3 regions of the Clostridium aromativorans genome follow, and region 1 is predicted to be linked to each of the others. Evidence: riboswitches for the same ligand, from Rfam matches in the RefSeq annotation. Region 1 holds a riboswitch; each other region holds the start of a gene.
The links. A riboswitch is a leader RNA that binds a small molecule or an ion and turns the genes downstream of it on or off. The one in region 1 is predicted to bind S-adenosylmethionine.

Region 1 (3,164 bases):
TATGATACCGGATAATACTATCTCTGTTGATATGGAAACTGCTGAAAAAGTTCAGAGATTAATAGATAAACTTGAAGACGATGATGATGTTCAGGATGTTTATCACAATGCTGATTTTCCTGAAGAATTTGAAGGGTAAAGGACCATATGAACCATCTTTGATATGGATATATATATAATATTCATATCAAAAGTGGTTTTTATTGTTAAATAATACGTTTTGCCTTATTCAGGCGCACAGCAGTGCTTATGTCCCATTTTGAGAAGTTGGGAGTAGCCAGCAATGGTAGCGTTCGGATAAAAACTAGGGGGATTATCCCCCAGTTTGAAAGCATTGTATTATTATAATCCGCATTTTTGCAATGCTTGTTTTAAGTCTTCAATGATGTCTTCCGCACTTTCAAGTCCTACACTGAATCTTATGTATCCATCTCTGAAATTTTCTGGATAGAAATTGATCCTTTCATCACTTGCTCCAGTGTATACAATCAGGCTCTCGTCATGTCCCAGGGAAACTGCCGGAACGATGAGCTCAAGTGAATTTATAAATTTATTATGGGTTTCCGCATCTGCTTTAAGTGCAAAAGCTATAATTCCTGAGTAGAGCTTCATCTGTTTTTTGGCAATTTCATGCTGCGGATGGCTTTCAAGACCCGGATATGCCACGAACTTCACTGAAGGATTTGATTCCAGATATTGGGCGACTTTGAGAGCGGTATGGCTGTGTTGCTCCATACGCAGGGGAAGTGTCACAACACCTCTCATTATAAGCCATGCATTAAAAGGACTTATAGTTCCCCCCAGATTCACCATAGCCTGGGCTTTAATTTTGTCTATGAGATCTTTTTTGCCCAGCACTGCTCCACCCATGGCATCACCATGTCCATTTATATATTTGGTCAAGCTGTGTATAACAAGATCTGCTCCCAGTTCAAGAGGGCGCTGCAGGTATGGAGAGGCAAATGTACTGTCAACACTAAGTAGAGCTCCTGCGGATTTCGCAATTTTTGCAATTTCTTCAATGTCGCTTATTCTCGTGGTGGGGTTTCCTGGAGTTTCAACATGAATGAGCCTGGTATTGGGGTGTATGGCCTTTTTTATTTCTTCTAGGTTGGAGGTATCTACAAGGGATGTCTCTATATTGTATTTTTCAGGGAGATATTCGTTTAACAGTCTGTAAACTGCTATGTATGATACATTTGAACAGATCACATGTGAATTTTTGTCAAGAAAAGTAAAAAACACACCTGCCAGTGCAGCGACACCACTTGCAAGGACCACGCAGTCTTCTGCACCTTCCAGTGCGGCAAGTCTTTGCTGAAGATAAAGTTGATTTGCAGAGGTGTTTCTGGTATATAATATCTGATTTGGATCACTCCAGTTGATTGAAGATGCATCTTCGGGAAGCCTGTAACAGTTTGCCATGGTTATTGGGCGCCTTATGGCCCTGGTTTCTTTATCAATACCATTTCCCACGTGAATGCATTTTGTTATAAAGCTGGTTTCTTTGCTCATAAATTTTCCTCCTTATTAATTGTGTATAGTATAAAATAAAAAAGCTGTTTTTCATAAGAAAAACAGCTTTAAAGTTACGACTTGAAAATTTTTCTTATCTTTCAGAATAATCTGTTGGAATTAACACCATACATTAAATAGAATGTTGGTTGTCGGGCATCATAGGGCCAAGTCCCTCCACCGCTCTTGATAAGATTTATTTATTAATTTTTTTAATAGTATACCTAAATAGGAATTTTGTCAAATATTTTTGTTGATGGAGTTAGGAACTTTTACTTTTCTATTTTAAATATGTACTATGTGTCATGAGATTTTCTCACCTATAATTTAGAATATAACAATTTTAATTGTAAAAAATAATAATAGCGACGATTTATGAGGAGTAATTTGTATGAAACGAATATTAGCTATTATTTTTGTAATTATAATGTATATGGATAATGTTGCTCTGGCTAAATTTGGAAATTATGAGGTTCATTTTTTAGGAGTTGGTCAGAGTGACTGTATTTTAATAAAAACTGATGATAAAAATTATCTTATAGATACAGGAGCTGCTTATTATACCAGGAGAATTATAAGATATTTGGATTTAAATCAGGTAAAAAGCATAGATGGTATAATACTCACTCATTATCACGATGATCACTATGAAGGCATAATTAAAATAGCTCAGTCCAGAAAAGTTTGTAAGGTGTATCTTCCAGATCATAGAAACTATATCCAGAATATTATGAGTGATAAGCTGAATAAAATGGGGGTGGATGTTGAATATATAAAAAGAGGTTGGGAAATTAAAAATTATGGATGCGTTCTTAAGGCAATCGGGCCGGTTCGTGAAAGTAAAACTGTAGAAAATAATAATTCTATAGTCCTGCAGGGAAAAGTAAATGGATTACAATATGTATTTGCAGGAGACTGTGAGAGATCAGAAGAAGAAGATATTTTAAAAACAGGCGAACTTAAAAAATGTGATGTGCTTAAAGTTCCCCATCATGGATTAAATACAAGTACTACGAATAGGTTTTTGGATAGGGTAGAACCTAGAGTGGCGATTATAACGAGTGATGGAGTGGGAACTCCGGATAAAAGAGTTGAAAACAGACTTATAAACAAGGGGGCAATAGTTTGGAGAATAGATAATCAAGGCAATATAGTCATTAAAAATGACATATTGTATTGCAGTAAAAATTATACCAGCATAAGATTGAAATAACATGTATAATTTTTATAAAAGTGTCTATAATATCCAGAAAAGGAGGGATATTGTGGATAGAAGAAAAATTCGCACGGCAATTTTAGTTGTTTTTACTATTTTAATTTTTGGATTGAGTTGTTATATATGTATAGTGGGATTTCAAAATATAAATATGGAAAAGAAATTAAGTCAAGCTAACAAGAATTCCTATGATACTGTAAAAGTGAATTCTTCCATAAACGGTGTTGTTGATAATGATGCCAGAGTAATATTCAAGATAAAATATGATAAAAGCGGAGAAGTTCAGATAGAAAAACAGGAATTGGCAGGAAAGTTAGCTGGCAAGAAGAAAAGTGAAGTTGAAAAAGCTTATAAGGATGTAGGATATAAGGTAGAAAAATTCAGTGCAGGAGAAATAGTGTTAATAAAAAATGTAGACAAATATGCTCCTAAT
Region 2 (3,164 bases), on a different contig from region 1:
ATAGCATGGAAATAAGGGGAAGAGATTTAATCACTGGACTTCCTAAGAACATGGAAATATCTTCTAAAGAGATGAGAATAGCTTTGAAGGAAACTGTAAATGCTATAGCAGATACAACCAAGGCGGTATTGGAAAAAACTCCTCCAGAACTATCTGCAGATATAGCGGAAAAGGGCATAGTTATGACTGGAGGAGGAGCTTTGCTAAATGGCTTAAGTGATTTAATACAGGAAGTTACCTGTGTGCCCGTTTATGTAGCCGAAGATCCAATATCCTGTGTAGCTTTAGGTACAGGTAAAGTTCTTGAATATTTGGATAAAATGGAAGTTATTTTTACAGGCGATGACATAACTTTAATAGATTAAATAAAAGAGTAAAATCATATATATTATAATAATATCTTATTGTAGTAGAGGTAGTATGAGTGAATCAATGAATAGAGTATTACTTCAGCCATATTTAAAATTAGGTTTAAGCGTATGTTGCTGGTATTGCTGAATACATCTTCACTGCTGTTTGAGTCTACTATCCCTATTATTGATGAATCTCCTACGTTTGGAAGAGATTTTCCTACTCCTTTGCCAGGGTGTACAGGGAAATCTCTTGCCTGTATTTCACCTATGGCTTCATGATCACCTAGACAAGCATCAATTCCTATAATATTATTATTGGGGTGAAGCAATTTTATTTCGTTTAACTTACTTTCAATGTTTAAAGCGTGTATTGGCTCTGGTATTGTACCATAAACGGGTAGAGGAAAATGCTTGCATTTTAATAGGGTACCTACTAGAGGACCAAGGCAATCTCCTATATATTTATCTGTACCAATGCACACTATAACGGTGTCTTTGTTGATGTGATCTTTTAAAAAATGGGCTAAATCGTAATATGCCAGTGGGTTTTTATAATTGGATTTTATTTTACTCAATATATTCACCTTCTTTTATGTATACAATGCTTATGGATAATGTTCACAGCAAACACTATATATAATTTATATGATGAAATCATGTAAATTATTAGGACTAAAATAGAGGTATATGATTTTAAAAGAAATAACGAGGTAGGCAGAGAAATAAACGTTTAATATTAAATTTTACTCAAATATGAAATTTGAAAATAATCTTGTAAAAATGTATACTAAACTACGTTAAACGTTAAATGCCTTTATATTTTATCTAAAATGTGGTTTTATATAAATAAGCTGGCATAGCTCAGCAGGTAGAGCAACTGACTTGTAATCAGTAGGTTGTGGGTTCGAAGCCTACTGCCAGCACCAAATGTGGAGGAATTCCCGAGTGGCCAAAGGGGGCAGACTGTAAATCTGTTGTCAGTGACTTCGATGGTTCGAATCCATCTTCCTCCACCAATACTGTGGGCGCATAGCTCAGCTGGGAGAGCATCTGCCTTACAAGCAGAGGGTCACAGGTTCGAGCCCTGTTGTGCCCACCATTATTTTATATAACAAAATAAGCTGGCATAGCTCAGCAGGTAGAGCAACTGACTTGTAATCAGTAGGTCGTGGGTTCGAAGCCTACTGCCAGCACCAAATGTGGAGGAATTCCCGAGTGGCCAAAGGGGGCAGACTGTAAATCTGTTGTCAGTGACTTCGATGGTTCGAATCCATCTTCCTCCACCATAAAAAGCACTATTGGAGTGTTTTTTATTTTATAAGGATTTTTTGTAAATATTGTAAGCTCATAATAAAAGCTCTTATCCAGAGAGGTGGAGGGAAAATGGCCCGATGAAACCCGGCAACCAGTAGAAATTTTGCCAAGGTGCCAATTCCTGCAAGTTGACTTTGCAAGATAAGAGAGCAGTTAATTATTTAACCTCTTCTTACTTGAAGAGGTTTTTATTTTTATATAGTGTGGAGGTATTGAAAGTGAGAAAATTATTTACGTCTGAATCAGTTACAGAAGGACACCCGGATAAAATGTGTGATCAGATTTCAGATGCTATTCTGGATGCTATATTGGAACAAGATCCTTATGGAAGAGTAGCTTGTGAAACTGCTACCACTACAGGCATGATATTGGTTATGGGAGAAATATCGACTAAGTGTTATGTGGATATTCCCAAAATAGTTAGAAAAACTGTAAAGGAAATAGGATATACCAGGGCTAAATATGGATTTGATTGCGATACTTGTTCTGTGATAACTTCAATAGATGAACAATCATCAGATATAGCAATTGGTGTTAATAAGTCTTTAGAAGCAAAAAAAGGACAAATGGAAGAAATAGATGCTATAGGAGCCGGAGATCAAGGTATGATGTTTGGATTTGCCACTAATGAAACTCCTGAATACATGCCTATGCCAATAAGCCTAGCTCATAAACTGGCAAAAAGGCTTTCTCAGGTCAGAAAAGATGGTATCTTGAACTATTTAAGACCGGATGGTAAAACTCAGGTTACTATAGAATATGAGGGCGATAAACCCATTAGAGTTGACACTATAGTTGTATCTGCCCAACATGATGAATTGGAAACTAAAGAACAGATTGAAAGAGATATAATTGAGAATGTCATAAAGCCAATTGTACCATCCGATTTCTTAGATGAAAATACTAAATATCTTATAAACCCTACAGGAAGATTTGTAGTTGGTGGACCCCAAGGGGATTCAGGACTTACAGGAAGAAAGATAATAGTGGATACCTATGGTGGATATGGAAGACATGGCGGCGGAGCATTTTCGGGAAAAGATCCGACTAAAGTGGATAGATCAGCTGCCTATGCTGCAAGATGGGTGGCGAAGAATTTGATAGCTGCAGGTGTGGCAGATAAATTGGAAATACAACTTGCTTATGCCATAGGAGTAGCAAAGCCTGTGTCCATAAATATAGATACTTTTGGTACAGGAAAAATGCCAGAGGAGAAAATAGTTGACATAGTGGAAAAGGTATTTGATCTGAGACCTGCTGCTATAATAAGAGATTTGGATTTAAGAAGACCTATATATAAACAGGTTGCAGCCTATGGACATTTTGGAAGAACAGATATAGATTTGCCCTGGGAGAGATTAGATAAAGTCGAAGATATAAAAAAATATATTTAGAAATTCAAAAGCTTTGTATATGATAAATTATACAGAGCTTTTTTAAAATTGGATTGATGTGTTATAATTATACTCAAATGATATGTTATATTGAAATGGGAGA
Region 3 (3,164 bases), on a different contig from region 1:
TTTACACTTTCCTGTTTTGACTTTTCAATTATCTTACTCATTTAAAACTCCCCTTCTATAAATTTGAGTATGATTACATTATTCTTTAACTACATAATTTGGCTGTGACCCTAAATTTCCATACTTGTCAAACTCATGAGTAACTATATCACTGACTTTCACCTTTGCATTTTTAGGAAGTGCACCGCTTGTCTTACTTCCATCTATCCACTGCTGTATATCCTTGTCCTTTATAACCCCGTCATCTGCATAATAGTGGTTGGCACTTACAGGTACTCCTATGGCATCTGATACCCATTGGTTGACTTTAGCACGTTCCTTTGGAACAGGTATGCTTTTGTTTATATACCTTTCTGCCTTTTTAACCGCCACTATAAATTTGGCAACTTCATCTGGATGCTGTTTTATAAATTTATCAGAAAAATAGTAGAGATAAGTTCCTCCGTTTTCACCAGCTATAGGTCTGCTTGTAGTCAATATATTCCCTATGCCGCTTTCCTCGATGGATTTATAAAAAGGCGGATGAACTACTGCAATTTGAATAAGTCCCTTTTTTAAAGACAATACCTGTTCTATATCCGGCATCTGAATCCACTCAATTTTATCCAGGGAGATGTTGTTTTTAGCAAATAATATATCTGACAGGAAATCTACGCAGGAATTTCTTGAATTGGCACCTACTTTTACTTTCCCTGGATACTTATTGATATCTGCCAATGTTTTTATAGGCCCGTTTTTATTACTTATCCACCACATATGCTGAAGATGGGTGTCAGTTACGCTGTCCGGAGGTTCCACAATAGATCTGGCCACCCCTTTCACCTTTGCACCTCCTTCAGCTGCAATTGCCAGATTGTTAGGATGAGCATCTCCAAAATCATTATTTCCATTTAATATTGAAGGAAGACGCTGTGCCGGTTGAGTATCTCCTGTGTACTGTATTTTTAATCCCTGTTCTTTAAAATATCCCAGCTTATCTGCCACTATAATAGGTGCAGCTGTACAATCCTTCCTGCTCCAGGTCTTAAGAACTTGAAGTTCTCCGCTTTTTTTCGTTGAAGCCTGCTTCTCTCCTCCACAGCCGGAAAAAAACGATGCTGCCAAAACTATTGAAACCACTGTTGAAATTAACCTTTTACTTTTCAATTGAAAATCCCCCCAAAATAATTAAATTTTTAAGATACAAAAGAATCCTGTTTCCACACTACAACTTTTTTTCTGCAAAACCTATGGCTTTATTTATAAATATACCCAACAGGGCAATTGTAAGCGCTGCTGCAAACAGCCTGTTAATTTGGAAATTAACTTCTGAATTGAGCACCATCCATCCAAGTCCTGCGCTTGCTCCTATCATTTCCGCAGCTATGAGCATCAAAAATGCATTACCTGCACTCATCCTGAGTCCTGAAAATATACTTGGAGCAGCTCCCGGCAAAACTACTTTCCAAAAAAGTTTTATTTTCGATGTGCCCATGTCCTGAGCTGCCTTAACCAACAGCGGATCTATAGTTTTCACTCCCGTTATAGTACTAAATAATATAGGCCATATGGACACCCAGAATATTATAGAGATCTTGGCGACTTCTCCTATTCCAAAAAGAAGTATAAAAACCGGGAACAATGAGAAAGGATTTACCTGCGCCAGAATCTGCAGCAACGGATCCAGTATTTCCTCCAGCTTTCTAAATCCTCCTGCAAGTAAAAATCCCAGAGGCACGGCTATAATTCCGGCCAACAAAAATCCCACTCCAGCTCTTAAAAGACTTACTTTTACATGAACAAGCATTTCATTTTTGAGCGTAAGACTCACAATAGTACCCACTGTTTCTGTAAAAGTAGGTATAAATTGATGATCAACTATCCCGAGTATAGGTGCAACCTGCCAGAAAACCAGAAACAGCACTACAGCTATACTTTTTCTAAAAATTTTGCTCAGTATTTTCCCTGCATTTTTTTCATGACTTTTATTTTCCAGATAAGTTTTACTATCTATATCCATTCATTATCATCCTCCTTTTTATCTAAATATTTCAAAATACAAAAAACACCAGAAGCTTACATCTAACAAGAAATAAGTCTCTAGTGTTTCTAGTCAACTCTTTTCAATATTATTATCAAATCTCAATTTTTACAAAATACATACACACTAATTTCTCCTGCAAATAAAAAACTTTCCTGCAAAGATAAAATACAAGAAAGTACTTGTTCTCTCATCTTTCAGACATATAATCTGCTGGAATTAGCACCGTTAAATAAATTTAGGTTGCCGGACGTCATAGGGCCAGTCCCTCAATCTCTCTTGATAAGAATTTTGTTTATTTTTCTATATAAGGCTAATTATATAATCTAATACACATATTGTCAAGAATTTGAGGTAATTTTTTTAATTTCTCTTTCAGCTTCATCCAGCTGATCTTCGCCAAACACTTTAATACCGTTCCTTCTCAGCAATTCAGCAGTAACACCTTGGCCTGACTTTTTAACACCCTTAAATGTACCATCAAATATATACAAGCTCCCGCAAGAAGGGCTGTCTTGTTTTAAAATAGCAACGGAAACATCATTTTCTTTTGCAAGAGAAAGAGCTTTCTGTGCTCCACTTTTATATTCATAAGTCACATCAACACCCTTGCCAGTGACTACCCTATCTCCTTTTCTTTGGGAATCCGGCCTCGGCACAGGAAGTCCTCCAGATACTTCTGGACAAATTCCTATAAGCAGCCCCTCTTTAGCCCACCTTAAAAATCGCGGATCATGACAGGCTACATCTCCATTGTCATAACGTACCTTCTCTCCAAGTAAACACGCACTCACCAAAATTTTTCCCTTCATTAAATCATAACCTCCATCTGAATCTAAGAATCGCTTGATTTATCAACCTGACTCATCAATTTTACTGCCTTTTCTATGCCCTCTTCTATAGTACTGTACATCTGAAATACCTTTATCCCCTTCTCATGAAGCCTAATTACAGGTTCGAAGCCAATACGCAGTACAAGCACTCCATTACAGTCCTCTATGCACTTTATAATACCCGATATCCTATCATCATGTCCAGTACATTCTTGTTGGCCATTACAATACCTCTCCACATCCCTTTTCTCATAAAATTTAATATTCTCATCTAATACATCATATATATAAAACTGAGATACATGCCCAAA

Region 2: linked by a shared signal. The riboswitch ahead of metK (methionine adenosyltransferase) and the one ahead of LN736_RS13730 (trans-sulfuration enzyme family protein) in region 1 are both predicted to bind S-adenosylmethionine.
Region 3: linked by a shared signal. The riboswitch ahead of LN736_RS10135 (ABC transporter permease) and the one ahead of LN736_RS13730 (trans-sulfuration enzyme family protein) in region 1 are both predicted to bind S-adenosylmethionine.

Annotation. Positions count from the first base shown of each region.
Region 1 is NZ_JAJJPB010000020.1:31,962-35,125, forward strand. Features, by position in the region: gene LN736_RS13725 (YebC/PmpR family DNA-binding transcriptional regulator) at 1-139, shown strand, start outside; gene LN736_RS13730 (trans-sulfuration enzyme family protein) at 343-1,515, opposite strand; SAM riboswitch class I at 1,607-1,711, opposite strand; gene LN736_RS13735 (ComEC/Rec2 family competence protein) at 1,907-2,728, shown strand; gene LN736_RS13740 (hypothetical protein) at 2,781-3,164, shown strand, end outside.
Region 2 is NZ_JAJJPB010000001.1:425,858-429,021, reverse strand. Features, by position in the region: gene mreB (rod shape-determining protein) at 1-365, shown strand, start outside; gene yyaC (spore protease YyaC) at 389-928, opposite strand; tRNA gene LN736_RS02050 (tRNA-Thr) at 1,204-1,279, shown strand; tRNA gene LN736_RS02045 (tRNA-Tyr) at 1,285-1,369, shown strand; tRNA gene LN736_RS02040 (tRNA-Val) at 1,377-1,452, shown strand; tRNA gene LN736_RS02035 (tRNA-Thr) at 1,474-1,549, shown strand; tRNA gene LN736_RS02030 (tRNA-Tyr) at 1,555-1,639, shown strand; SAM riboswitch class I at 1,711-1,815, shown strand; gene metK (methionine adenosyltransferase) at 1,886-3,061, shown strand.
Region 3 is NZ_JAJJPB010000011.1:92,018-95,181, reverse strand. Features, by position in the region: gene LN736_RS10145 (ABC transporter ATP-binding protein) at 1-41, opposite strand, end outside; gene LN736_RS10140 (ABC transporter substrate-binding protein) at 79-1,146, opposite strand; gene LN736_RS10135 (ABC transporter permease) at 1,205-1,999, opposite strand; SAM riboswitch class I at 2,208-2,309, opposite strand; gene LN736_RS10130 (DUF523 domain-containing protein) at 2,362-2,832, opposite strand; gene nifB (nitrogenase cofactor biosynthesis protein NifB) at 2,856-3,164, opposite strand, start outside.